DNA from 4 places in the Enterobacter sp. FW301-JW81 genome. Region 1 is predicted to be linked to each of the others. Evidence: predicted binding sites of a transcription regulator. Region 1 holds the regulator's gene; each other region holds the start of a gene.
What was found. The regulator PhoB, encoded in region 1, activates phosphate uptake and scavenging genes when phosphate is short. The targets are predictions, from matches to a motif close to CTGTCATAAAACTGNCNNAT.
Positions count from the first base shown of each region.

Region 2: a site for PhoB is predicted at 1,137-1,156, ahead of glpT (glycerol-3-phosphate transporter). Genes of this name have one in related genera too.
Region 3: a site for PhoB is predicted at 1,723-1,742, ahead of AC3WOK_RS14805 (esterase-like activity of phytase family protein). Genes of this name have one in related genera too.
Region 4: a site for PhoB is predicted at 2,052-2,071, ahead of pstS (phosphate ABC transporter substrate-binding protein PstS). Genes of this name have one in related genera too.

Region 1 covers NZ_JBYTBA010000005.1:103,889-107,360, forward strand. The annotation lists gene sbcD (exonuclease subunit SbcD) at 1-1,042, opposite strand, end outside; gene phoB (phosphate response regulator transcription factor PhoB) at 1,230-1,919, shown strand; gene phoR (phosphate regulon sensor histidine kinase PhoR) at 1,941-3,236, shown strand.
Region 2 covers NZ_JBYTBA010000002.1:313,783-317,254, forward strand. The annotation lists gene glpA (anaerobic glycerol-3-phosphate dehydrogenase subunit A) at 1-1,012, opposite strand, end outside; gene glpT (glycerol-3-phosphate transporter) at 1,269-2,621, shown strand; gene glpQ (glycerophosphodiester phosphodiesterase) at 2,633-3,472, shown strand, end outside.
Region 3 covers NZ_JBYTBA010000004.1:290,666-294,137, forward strand. The annotation lists gene AC3WOK_RS14805 (esterase-like activity of phytase family protein) at 319-1,677, opposite strand; gene AC3WOK_RS14810 (YfaZ family outer membrane protein) at 2,090-2,635, shown strand; gene AC3WOK_RS14815 (hypothetical protein) at 2,635-2,955, shown strand; gene AC3WOK_RS14820 (NAD-dependent succinate-semialdehyde dehydrogenase) at 2,999-3,472, opposite strand, start outside.
Region 4 covers NZ_JBYTBA010000006.1:324,570-328,041, reverse strand. The annotation lists gene glmS (glutamine--fructose-6-phosphate transaminase (isomerizing)) at 9-1,838, shown strand; gene pstS (phosphate ABC transporter substrate-binding protein PstS) at 2,159-3,199, shown strand; gene pstC (phosphate ABC transporter permease PstC) at 3,326-3,472, shown strand, end outside.

The DNA.
Region 1 (3,472 bases):
TTTTCTCGCGCTGTTCGCGGCTGCGGCGGACCAGCAACACCTCAACCGGCAAATCTTCGGTCAGCGCCTGGATTTTTCGCTGCATATCGTGCAGGTAGTCATCGGTGGTGATTTCGATATCCAGCCAGACGGGAGGGTTAAGCGCCGCGCCGCGCCACTGCTCAAGCTGGGCGGTAATGGCGTCAAGATCGCCTTTCAGCACCGCCAGCGGCTGGGTGACCGGGACTTCCAGCGTCTCGACGGCGTGAAGCTTTCCGTCGGAAAAACTCACCAGATGCACGGATTTGGCTTTGCCCGTTTCATCAAAGCTGAGCGAAAGGGGCGATCCGCAGTAGCGGATGTGCTCGCAGCCGCCGATAACCTGCGCGCGGTGGATATGCCCGAGCGCGATGTAGTCGGCTGGCGGGAAGTTTTGCGCCGGAAAGGCGTCCAGCGTGCCGATATAGATGTCACGTACGGCGTCACTTTTACTGGCCCCGACGGTGGTGAGGTGCCCGGTCGCAATCACCGGAATCGGCTGTTCGCCGCGCAGAGCGCAGGCTTCGGCGTGCTGCTGGTGATAATAGTCGGTGATGGCCTGTAATAAATGTTGCTGTTTTTCCGCCCCCGACAGCCCCGCCTGGCTTTGCACGATGTCCCGCGGACGTAAAAACGGTATCGGACACAGCACCGCCCCCGGCGTACCGTCGCGTTTTTTCAGGATCTGCGGGGCGTGCCCGGCGCTGGCGACAACGGTGGTATTGAGAAATGCCAGGATGTCGCGGGATTCATTGAGCGTCGCGACGGAATCATGGTTGCCGGCGACAATCACCAGATGACAGCCGGTTTGCTGGAGATTCACCACGAAGCGGTTATACAGTTCACGCGCATAGCTGGGGGGAGAACCGGTATCAAAGATGTCACCCGCCACAATTATCGCGTCCACCTCGTGCGTCCGGGCCGTTTCCAGCAGCCAGCCCAGGAACGCTTCATGTTCAGCCGCACGGCTTTTGCTGTAAAAATTTTGACCCAGATGCCAGTCCGAGGTGTGAAGTATGCGCATAGCTGATCCGTGGCAAAAAAGAGAAAGCCGGATTATAAACCTTCAGAGAAGGGAAAATAACCGCTGTAATAAAACAACGGTTTGCCCGTTATCGTGGTACTGTTTTTCATAAATCTGTCATAAATCTGACGCATAATGGCGCCGAATTACAAACTTGTAACTTAAATAAGATAAGACAGGGCAAAGTATGGCGAGACGTATTCTGGTCGTAGAAGATGAAGCTCCAATTCGTGAAATGGTGTGCTTCGTGCTCGAGCAAAATGGCTTCCAGCCGGTTGAAGCGGAAGATTATGACAGCGCAGTGAACCAGCTAAATGAACCCTGGCCCGATCTGATTCTGCTGGACTGGATGTTGCCCGGCGGCTCCGGACTGCAGTTTATCAAACATCTGAAGCGTGAAGCGCTAACACGCGATATACCGGTGGTGATGCTCACGGCGCGCGGTGAAGAAGAGGATCGCGTGCGCGGTCTGGAGACCGGCGCGGACGATTACATTACCAAACCGTTTTCACCAAAAGAGCTGGTGGCCCGCATTAAAGCCGTGATGCGCCGTATTTCGCCGATGGCGGTGGAAGAGGTGATTGAGATGCAGGGGCTGAGCCTTGACCCCACCTCACACCGCGTGATGACCGGTGAAAATCCCCTCGATATGGGGCCTACGGAATTTAAGCTCCTGCACTTCTTTATGACGCACCCGGAACGCGTTTACAGCCGCGAGCAGTTGCTGAATAACGTCTGGGGAACTAACGTGTATGTCGAAGACCGGACGGTTGACGTCCATATCCGCCGCCTGCGAAAAGCGCTGGAACTGAGCGGCCACGATCGCATGGTGCAGACGGTCCGCGGCACGGGTTATCGTTTTTCTACCCGTTTCTGAACAATGACAGGAGTGTGACGCGTGCTGGAACGTCTGTCATGGAAAAGGCTCGTCTTTGAACTGATCTTATGCTGTATTCCGGCCTTCATTCTGGGGGCCTTTCTTGGACATCTGCCGTGGTTTCTGCTGGCGTCGGTCACCGGGCTGCTGATCTGGCACTTCTGGAACCTGCTGCGCCTCTCCTGGTGGCTGTGGGTTGACCGAAGCATGACGCCGCCGCCGGGAAGCGGCAGCTGGGAGCCGCTGCTGTACGGTCTGCATCAGATGCAGATGCGTAATAAGAAGCGTCGCCGCGAGCTGGGAAGCCTGATTAAGCGTTTTCGCAGCGGTGCGGAATCGCTGCCGGATGCGGTCATTTTGACCACCGAAGAAGGGACCATCTTCTGGTGTAACGGCCTGGCGCAACAGCTGCTGGGCCTGCGCTGGCCGGACGATAATGGCCAGAATATCCTCAACCTTCTACGTTATCCCGAGTTCACGCTGTATCTGAAAAAACGTGATTTTACCCGTCCGCACAATCTGAAGCTCAATAACGGTCGCCATCTGGAAATCCGCGTGATGCCCTACAGCGATAAGCAGTGGCTGATGGTGGCGCGCGATGTCACCCAGATGCACCAGCTGGAAGGGGCGCGCCGCAACTTCTTCGCGAACGTTAGCCACGAATTACGAACCCCGTTGACCGTGCTTCAGGGCTACCTGGAGATGATGCAGGAGCAAACGCTTGAAGGGGCGCCGCGTGAAAAAGCGCTGCACACGATGCGCGAGCAAACTTACCGAATGGAAGGCCTGGTGAAGCAGCTGCTGACGCTCTCGAAGATTGAAGCGGCACCCACACTTGCGCTGAATGACACCATTGACGTGCCGATGATGCTGCGGGTAGTGGAGCGTGAAGCGCAGACGTTAAGCCACAAAAAGCACCACCTGACCTTTGAGGTCGACAGCGCGCTGAAGGTGCTGGGCAGTGAAGATGAACTGCGCAGCGCCATCTCCAACCTGGTGTATAACGCGGTGAATCATACGCCGGAAGGGACGGAAATCCTGGTGCGCTGGCACCACAGCCCAACGGGAGCCGAATTTAGCGTGGAGGACAACGGGCCGGGTATCGCACCGGAGCATATTCCGCGTCTGACCGAGCGTTTCTACCGCGTGGATAAAGCGCGATCGCGGCAGACGGGAGGAAGCGGCCTGGGGCTCGCGATTGTTAAGCACGCGGTGAATCACCATGAAAGCCGTCTCGAAATCCAGAGTACGCTGGGCAAAGGAACCCGCTTCAGCTTCGTTATCCCGGAACGATTAATTGCCAAAAAGATCGCCTGACAGCAGGTGTGTCATTTTACCTTTCCACGGGTCAGCGTCAGCTGGCCCGTTTGCTTTGCAGTCAAGCGAAACGCGGATGAATTTTATACGGCTGTCTGTTTTTTGTTCGCATGATTAGCCATGGGTTTTTCTTATAAATAGCGTATTATGCTGGTGCGTATTTTCATGATGGCATATTGTTCTGGTTTTACGATCCCTCCTTGCCTTTAAACGTTATAAGCGTTTAAATTGCCCCC
Region 2 (3,472 bases), on a different contig from region 1:
GGTCGAGCAGCACAATGCCGCGGCTGACGTTTCGCCCGCTTGGGTCGTTATCGCTGGCGACTAGCGGACGTACGCCCGCATAGGCCCGCAGGATCCGGGTCTGCGCCATTACCGGGGCCAGCTTTTCCCCTTCGCGCAGCAGGATATCCACCTCTTCGGCGGTCACGCGGTTGTAATCAATCTCGCTGTAGTCCACGTGCGTTGAGGTGGTACCGATTAACGAAATGGTATCGCCGGGGACGAGGATGTCGGCATCGGACGGTTTGCGGCAGCGGTTGATCACGTGGTTATTAATGCGATGGTCGAGGATCAGCAGGGAGCCTTTCGCCGGGAACATGCGAACCGAGAGCTCAGCGTATTCCGCAATGTGCTGCCCCCAGATCCCCGCGGCATTGACGACGACGGAGGCAAACAGCTCGCTGTGTTCATTGTATTGCGTGTCATACACCCGCACGCCGCAGATGCGATGGCCTTCGCGGATAAGCCCGGTCACTTCGTGCCCGGTCAGTATGTGCGCACCATGCTCGCGAGCGTCCAGCATGTTGGCGGCGGTCAGGCGAAAAGGATCAACCGTACCGTCAGGCACTTTTACCGCGCCCGTCAGGGCCGGGTTGACGGAGGGCTCAATGCGCCGCGCGAGGGCAGGGTCGATAGCCTCGGCCTGAATCCCCGCCGCGCGACAGGCGGTAATAAAGGTTGACTGAAAGGCGAGATCGTCTTCGGGAAGCGTAATAAACAGACCATCGGTGGGTTCAATGCAGTGGCGGGCTATGCGCCGCAGGATCTGATTTTCGGCAATACATTCGCGCGCGGATTCGCCGTCGGTCACGGCGTAGCGGGCGCCGCTGTGAAGCAGTCCATGATTGCGGCCGGTAGCGCCCGTCGCTATGTCATGGCGCTCCAGAAGCGTGACGCTTAATCCCCGCAGGGCGCAATCGCGTGCGATGCCAGAGCCGGTTGCGCCACCGCCAATGATAATCACATCGCTGTAACGAGGATCGTGAATTGTCATTGTCATCCCTCTGTGTTCGTTTTTTTATCATTTAGCCACATGAAAACTGTGGTTTGTTTGATTTCGAACACAAACGAGCGAAATTCGAAAGTGAAACGTGATTTCATGCGCTTTTTTGCGCATTCTGTCATATTTCTGTAACAATCTGTGCGTTGATTCACAGTAACAATCACTGTGATTTCTTAACATCGCGACCTCTCTGGAGTATGGGGCAGTTAAACCCCTGTAAATACAATTTTTGGCCACGGAGGCTGTCATGCTCAGTATCTTCAAACCTGCGCCGCATCGGGCGCGTCTGCCAGAGGCAGAAATTGATCCGCTATACCGCCGCCTGCGTTGGCAAATTTTCCTGGGGATCTTCTTCGGGTACGCGGCGTACTACCTTGTTCGTAAAAACTTTGCGCTCGCCATGCCGTACCTGGTGGAGCAGGGCTTTTCCCGTGGCGATCTGGGGTTCGCGCTGTCAGGTATTTCCATCGCCTACGGTTTTTCCAAATTCATTATGGGTTCAGTGTCCGACCGCTCGAATCCGCGCGTGTTTCTGCCGGCCGGCCTGATCCTGGCGGCAGCGGTTATGCTGTTTATGGGCTTTGTGCCGTGGGCAACCTCCAGCATTGCCGTCATGTTCGTGCTGCTGTTCCTCTGCGGCTGGTTCCAGGGCATGGGGTGGCCGCCGTGCGGACGCACTATGGTGCACTGGTGGTCGCAGAAAGAGCGTGGCGGCATCGTGTCGGTGTGGAACTGCGCGCATAACGTGGGTGGCGGCATTCCGCCTCTGCTGTTCCTGCTGGGAATGGCCTGGTTCAACGACTGGAAAGCCGCGCTGTATATGCCTGCCTTTGGCGCCATCGTGGTGGCGATTATTGCCTTCGCCCTGATGCGCGATACGCCGCAGTCCTGCGGCCTGCCGCCGATCGAAGAGTACAAAAACGACTATCCGGATGATTACAGCAAGGAGCATGAAGAAGAGCTGACCGCAAAACAGATCTTCATGAAGTACGTCCTGCCGAACAAGCTGCTGTGGTACATCGCGGTAGCGAACGTGTTCGTTTACCTGCTGCGCTACGGCATTCTGGACTGGTCACCGACTTACCTGAAAGAGGTGAAGCACTTCGCGCTGGATAAATCTTCGTGGGCCTACTTCCTGTATGAATATGCGGGGATCCCGGGCACGCTGCTTTGCGGCTGGATGTCGGACAAGGTGTTTAAAGGCAACCGCGGTGCGACGGGCGTCTTCTTTATGACTCTGGTGACCATCGCCACCGTAGTGTACTGGCTCAACCCGCCGGGCAACCCGTCAGTAGATATGGCCTGTATGATCGTCATCGGCTTCCTGATTTATGGTCCGGTTATGCTGATCGGTCTGCACGCGCTGGAGCTGGCACCGAAGAAAGCGGCAGGCACGGCGGCAGGCTTTACCGGTCTGTTCGGCTACCTGGGTGGGTCGGTCGCGGCGAGCGCCATCGTGGGCTATACCGTTGACTTCTTCGGCTGGGACGGCGGCTTTATGGTGATGATTGGCGGTAGCGTGCTGGCGGTACTGCTGCTGATTATCGTGATGATTGGTGAGAAACGTCACCACGCGGAAGTGCAGGCACGTCGTCAATAAGGAGCATTGCCATGAAATTATCTTACGTAACAACCGGCCTGCTGCTGGCGGGCCTGATGACAGGCTCCGCGCTGGCGGCAGATAAAATCGTCATCGCCCACCGCGGCGCGAGCGGCTATCTGCCGGAGCATACGCTGCCGGCAAAAGCGATGGCCTATGCGCAGGGCGCGGATTACCTGGAGCAGGACCTGGTGATGACGAAGGACGACCAGCTGGTGGTCCTGCACGATCATTATCTTGACCGCGTGACGGACGTGGCGGAGCGTTTCCCGGACCGCGCCCGCAAAGATGGCCGGTTCTACGCCATTGATTTTACCCTGGATGAGATCCGCTCCCTGAAGTTTACCGAAGGCTTCGAGATTGAAAACGGCAAGAAGGTGCAGGTCTATCCGGGACGTTTCCCGATGGGCAAATCTGACTTCCGGATCCACACCTTCCAGGAAGAGATTGAGTTTGTTCAGGGGCTGAACCACTCAACCGGGAAAAATATCGGTATCTACCCGGAAATCAAAGCGCCGTGGTTCCACCACCAGGAAGGGAAAGACATTGCCGCGAAGACGCTGGAGGTGCTGAAGCAGTACGGTTACACCAGCAAGATGGACAAGGTTTACCTGCAGTGCTTTGACGCCGCCGAGCTGAAGCGCATCAAAACCGAGCTGGAGCCGAAGATGGGGATGAACCTCAATCTGGTACAGCTGATTGCCTATACCGACTGGAATGAAACCCAGGAGAAGCAGCCGGACGGCAAGTGGGTGAACTACAACTACGACTGGATGTTTAAGCCGGGCGCGATGAAGCAGATTGCGCAGTACGCCGACGGCATCGGGCCGGATTACCACATGCTGGTGGCG
Region 3 (3,472 bases), on a different contig from region 1:
GTTTCCGTAGGGCCGGGGCGAGGCGCAGGGATGCGCCGAGAGGGCGTGGCCTGCAGGGATGCAGGCTCATGCCCGACCCGATAGCCCGAAGGAATAAGCTGAGGGCACCGCGAAGCGGCGATTTACCGCCGGGAGCCCGGGTCGCCAGGGTGGTGGCGATTGAGCCCCCCTGGCACGTTCACCGGTCATGCCGTTACAGAGTAGCAAGGAACATGAAGTGAACGGAATGACCACCAGAGTCGTATGTTCCCCCTCACCCCAGCCCTCTCCCTCAAGGGAGAGGGGGCCGTCTGTGCAGGCATTATTTTGTGGGGATACTTATTTCACCGCCTCCGGCAGCGTCAAAATCCACAGCTCGCTGTCTGACTCCGGCTTCTTCAGGGGCTTCACGCTAAGCGTGGTTTCAACCGGTTTATCATCAAGCGTCAGCTTGCCTTCCGCGTTCACCCGATAATCCTTGAGCTTTTTGCCCTCGACCGGATTTTGCATCGCCACCTTCACGCCAAAGTCGTTATCGTTCGCCACCGCAAGCGTTTTGCTGTCGATCAGCGCCAGCCCTTCGGCCTTTTCCTGCTGCCAGCCAAGGGCGCGCAAATCGACAACCTGCGTTTTAGATGCAAGGGTAATGCCGCGCTGCGCCAGGGTTTTCTCATCATCAAACTCCGCGTATTCGCCCGGCTTGTCGAAGGCGCTCAGGTCGCTCGCCTTGCTGAGATCCACCTTATAAATCAGGTTACGCATCCCGTCGTTTTTATCGCTTCCCTGCTCAATCAGCAGAATGTGCTGGTCATCGAGCGCTACAATGTCGCCGATTTTGGCGTCGCTGTTTTTGTCGTAGGCCGCGCTGTCGATGGGGTAACCGTACATCGCGGTTTTCCCGGTCGCCGGGTCGAAGCTCACCAGACGCGTAAACAGCGCCTGTTTTTTGCTCTTGCCGTCGATATCCAGCGTACTTTGTACGGCGGCGATAATGCGCCCGTCCGGCATACGGGTCAGGCCTTCAAAGCCCCGGTTCGCCTGGCGCCATTTGATGATGTTTGGCAGACCACCCGCGATGGATTTCTCCCCTTCTGCCGCCTGCGGCCCGTGGATCGCCAGGATCTTCCCTTTGCTGTCGACGTTAATCAGGAACGGGCCATACTCGTCGCACAGCCAGTATCCGCCCTTGCCGTCCGGCGTGATGCCTTCCGTGTCCAGCCCGCGGTTGTCCCCCTTCAGCGTCTTTAACGTGTCGCTGAATGCCACTTCATTGGTGGAGCCAATCACGCCGCTTTGCAGCGGCAGACCGTTAATCTCGCCTTTATCGTCATGCAGCGGTCGGGCGTCCGTTGCTTCTGCTTTGCCGTTCTGGACGCGAATGGTCATCAGCAGGGGCGCGAAATCCGGCGTGACAAAAATTTTGGCTTCGTTTTTCCCGCTTTTTGGCGCATCCGCGTTCGGACCGCGATCGGTCACGGTTGCAAAGGTCAGGGCATCGCCCTGCTTGCCCGTAAACAGCAGCCCAGAGCCAATGCCGACAGGGAGTCCATGCGGGAACGCATCGGCAAATGCGCCGCTGTAGCTCACGTGCGAGCCTTCGGGGAAGCTGACGACATAGCGTTCAGCCGTAGGCTGTGCCGCCAGGCCAGAGAAAGAGAGCGCACAACCGATAAGCACAGGAATAATTTTTCTATTCATATTGTTAGCATCCAGTTAGTGAAGCCAACAACGTAAAGAATAAACGTGTCAGAAAAATGACATGAAATAGGCAACCGCATGGGCGACTGAACGTATATTTATCGCCCAAACTGTAAGTCTTTGTTGTTTTGTATGTCACCAGAAACATTTTTGGAAATTATTAGAAAGCCAATTAATTCAAGTCAAATCACTATTCCCGCCTCGTTCAGTTTATGTTTAGTCAAAAAACTAAACCGCTTCTAAACGACGAAAAAATTACCGGTTGACGCCTTTGTAACAAAACACCACCGCAACATTTAAAAATAAAACAATTAACAACCCCAGCATAAAAGCGCGATACCTATCACATTTGCAGTCATAAACATCACTTGTTAAGGTGCGCCCAGATGAATTTAATGACGAGGCATAAAACATGAAAAAACTGAATATCCTTCTTCTTTCTGCCCTGGCTGCCGTATCAGGTTCCGCACTGGCAATGGGCGGCACCGTTGAGCAGGGTAAAAACTTTACTAACCTCAATCTGGAAATGGGTAAATCCTCATCCGGTGTTTATCTCGAAAGTAACTGGCTCAAAAACACCGATGACGGTACCCAGACCGGCGGCATTGGCGCAGGCTACAACCTGGAAGTGGGTCCGGTGATGCTGAATGCGGGCGCGAAGGCAATCTACCTTGGCCCGAAAAAAGGCGATAACGGCGTGGCGTTCCCGATTGGTGGCGGCGTAAACGTTGCGCTGACCGACAGCATCCACGTGTATGGTGAAGGCTATGCTGCGCCAGAAGGCCTGAACAACAGCGTGAAAAACTACGTTGAAGCCAACGGCGGCGTAAGCTGGACGCCAATTACGCCAGTAACCCTGAAAGTGGGTTACCGCCACGTGAGCGTTGATGGTAAAGACGGCCGTCCTGGCCACACGCTGATTGACGGCGCATATGTAGGCGGTGGGGTCACCTTCTGATGAAACACCGCATCACCGCGCTTTGCGTTCTGAGCCTCACGCTGATGCTCACCGGCTGCGTCCAGTACAAATGGGTGAAGCCGGGCGTCAGCGACGCGGAAATGAATAAAAAGCTCACGGAATGCGAAGCGCAGGCGCTGATCGATCTGCCCCCGGATAACGTCGTGACCGGTTCTAGCTCGGAAAAAACGGACAAATCGAAAAAGAAAAAGGACACTTCCACGAGCTACACGGTTGAAGACGCGAATGAATATCGCCGTGGTACGTTAGTCGACAGCTGCATGTTCAAAAGCGGCTGGGACAAGATCGAAGTGCAATAAACCTTTAAAAAACCTGCCGGCTGGCAGGTTTTTTTTTTACCTCTTACTTACGCACCACCACCAGCTTCTGGTTCACAAACTCTTTGATCCCCAGATCCGACAGCTCGCGTCCGTAACCGGAGCGCTTCACGCCGCCGAACGGCAGCTCTGGCGCGGTATCGGTGAGCCAGTTGATGTACACCATCCCGGTCTCGATCCGCGACGCCATTTTCTTCGCGCGTTCGATATCCTGGCTAAACACCGCGCCGCCCAGGCCGTAGTGGGAATCGTTCGCCAGGGCTACCGCCTCGTCGTCGTTTTTCACCACGTACATCTGCGCCACCGGGCCGAAGAACTCCTCGAAGTAAGCCGGATTATCGCGCGAGATATTCGTCAGGATCGTCGGCTCGAAGAAGCTCCCGTCGCGCTGCACCGGCTTGCCGCCATAGTGCAGCGTCGCGCCGTTTTTCACCGCCTCGTTAACCTGTTTGGTCAGCGTTTCCAGCGCATCTTTAGAGGACAGCGGCCCCAGCGTGGT
Region 4 (3,472 bases), on a different contig from region 1:
CTAAAACTATGTGTGGAATTGTTGGCGCAGTTGCGCAGCGTGATATTGCTGAAATCCTTCTCGAAGGTTTACGTCGTCTGGAATACCGTGGTTACGACTCTGCCGGTCTGGCTGTCGTCGATGCAGAAGGTCATATGACCCGTCTGCGCCGTCTCGGTAAAGTGCAGATGCTGGCCCAGGCCGCGGAAGAACATCCGCTGCACGGTGGTACCGGTATTGCGCACACCCGCTGGGCGACGCACGGCGAACCGTCTGAAGGTAACGCACACCCGCATGTGTCTGAACACATCGTGGTGGTGCATAACGGCATTATCGAAAACCACGAACCGCTGCGCGAAGAACTGAAAGCGCGCGGCTACACCTTTGTCTCTGAAACTGACACCGAAGTGATTGCTCACCTGGTGCACTGGGAGCTGGAGCAGGGCGGCACGCTGCGTGACGCAGTGCTGCGCGCTATCCCTCAGCTGCGCGGTGCGTACGGTACGGTGATCATGGACTCACGCGATCCGTCCACGCTGCTGGCCGCGCGTTCCGGTAGTCCAATGGTTATCGGTCTGGGAATGGGTGAAAACTTTATCGCCTCTGACCAGCTGGCGCTCCTGCCGGTGACACGTCGCTTTATCTTCCTGGAAGAGGGGGATATTGCCGAAGTGACCCGCCGCAGCGTGACCGTATTCGATACCAAAGGCGAGCAGGTTAAACGCCAGGAGATCGAATCTAACCTGCAGTACGACGCGGGTGACAAAGGCGCTTACCGTCACTACATGCAGAAAGAGATTTACGAGCAGCCAAACGCCATCAAAAACACCCTCACCGGGCGCATTAGTCACGGTGAAGTGGATCTGAGCGAGCTGGGTGCAAACGCGAACGAACTGCTCGGCAAGGTTGAGCATATTCAGATCGTGGCCTGCGGCACCTCCTACAACTCCGGTATGGTCTCTCGCTACTGGTTTGAATCCCTGGCGGGCGTGCCGTGCGACGTCGAAATCGCATCTGAATTCCGCTATCGCAAATCCGCGGTGCGTCGTAACAGCCTGATGATCACCCTTTCCCAGTCTGGTGAAACGGCGGATACCCTTGCCGCGCTGCGTCTCTCAAAAGAGCTGGGTTACCTGGGCTCTCTGGCTATCTGTAACGTTCCGGGCTCCTCGCTGGTGCGTGAATCCGATCTGGCGCTGATGACCAAAGCGGGCACCGAAATCGGCGTGGCCTCCACCAAAGCGTTTACCACCCAGCTGACCGTACTGCTGATGCTGGTGGCGAAGCTGGCGCGTCTGAAAGGTGAAGACGCCTCTGTTGAGCATGACATCGTTCATGGTCTGCAGGCGCTGCCGAGCCGTATTGAGCAGATGCTGTCTCAGGACAAACGCATTGAAGCGCTGGCGGAGGATTTCTCTGACAAACATCACGCCCTGTTCCTGGGTCGTGGCGATCAGTATCCAATTGCGCTGGAAGGCGCGCTGAAGCTGAAAGAGATCTCTTACATCCACGCAGAAGCCTATGCGGCAGGCGAGCTGAAACACGGCCCGCTGGCGCTGATTGACGCCGATATGCCGGTCATCGTTGTGGCTCCTAACAACGAACTGCTGGAGAAACTGAAATCTAACATCGAAGAAGTGCGCGCCCGCGGCGGTGTCCTGTACGTCTTCGCCGATAAAGATGCCGGTTTTGTCAGCAACGACAACATGCACATCATTGAGATGCCGCATGTGGAAGAGGTGATTGCGCCAATCTTCTACACCGTTCCGCTGCAGTTGCTGGCCTATCACGTGGCGCTGATCAAAGGCACCGACGTTGACCAGCCGCGTAACCTGGCGAAGTCTGTCACCGTAGAATAACCCCTTCAGGCTCCACCTTCGGGTGGAGCTTTTTCACCCCGCCCGGTTTGTTTTTAATCAATTCCTTCACGTTTTTATTGATGACAATTTGTCATCTTCAGCTATTTTTTCAGTGTCACATAAAGAAAATATTTCTGAAAACGCCCTGTCTTAAAACTGGCTAACACGATGAAAATTAAGCATTGTTTTGCGAATTTTTAAGTTAAATTTCCGCTGTCATAAAACTGTCATAATTCGTACATTTATCTGTCACCTGTTTGTCCTATTTTGCTCATCGTAGCCACTAAACAACGATTTACGAAAATCTTGCAGGAGACATTATGAAAGTTATGCGTACCACTGTCGCAACTGTTGTCGCCGCGACCTTATCTCTGAGCGCGTTCTCTGTTTTTGCAGAAGCAAGCCTGACTGGCGCTGGTGCAACCTTCCCTGCGCCGGTGTATGCCAAATGGGCGGATACCTACCAGAAAGAAACCGGCAACAAGGTTAACTATCAGGGTATCGGCTCCTCCGGTGGCGTAAAACAAATTACCGCTAATACCGTAGACTTCGGTGCGTCAGATGCCCCTCTGTCTGATGAAAAACTGAATCAGGAAGGCCTGTTCCAGTTCCCGACCGTGATCGGCGGCGTTGTGCTGGCCGTTAACATCCCTGGCCTGAAGTCAGGCGAGCTGGTGCTGGACGGCAAAACCCTGGGTGACATCTACCTGGGTAAAATCAAAAAATGGGATGACGAAGCCATCACCAAACTGAACCCGGGCGTTAAGCTGCCTTCGCAGAATATCGCTGTGGTTCGTCGTGCTGACGGTTCTGGTACCTCTTTCGTGTTCACCAGCTACCTGGCGAAAGTGAACGAAGAGTGGAAATCTAAAGTCGGTTCCGGCTCTACCGTTAACTGGCCAACCGGTCTGGGCGGTAAAGGTAACGACGGTATCGCTGCGTTCGTACAGCGTCTGCCGGGCTCAATTGGCTACGTAGAGTATGCGTACGCTAAGCAGAACAACCTGTCCTACACCAAACTGGTTTCAGCCGATGGCAAACCGGTTAGCCCGACCGAAGAGAACTTTGCTAACGCCGCGAAAGGCGCTGACTGGAGCAAATCCTTCGCGCAGGACCTGACTAACCAGAAAGGCGAAGGTGCATGGCCAATCACCTCTACCACCTTCATTCTGGTTCACAAAGAGCAGAAGAAACCTGAGCAGGGCGCTGAAGTGCTGAAGTTCTTCGACTGGGCGTACAAAAACGGCGGCAAACAGGCTAACGCCCTGGATTACGCCACCCTGCCGGACAACGTGGTTGAGCAGATTCGCGCTGCATGGAAAACCAACGTGAAAGACAGCAGCGGTAAAGCATTGTATTAATTTAGCATTCTGACGAAAATGGCGGGTGGCGCTTACGCTTACCCGCCCTACGGTTCCGACTGTAGGCCGGGTAAGCGTAAGCGCCACCCGGCGATTTCGTAAACGCGTTTAACAGAAGAGTAATTTATGGCTGCAACCAAGCCTGCATTTAACCCTCCGGGTAAAAAAGGTGACATGATTTTCAGCGCGCTGGTAAAACTGGCTGCGCTGATTGTGCTATTGCTGCTGGGCGGCATTATCGTGTCTCTGATTTTCTCCTCCTGGCCGAGCATC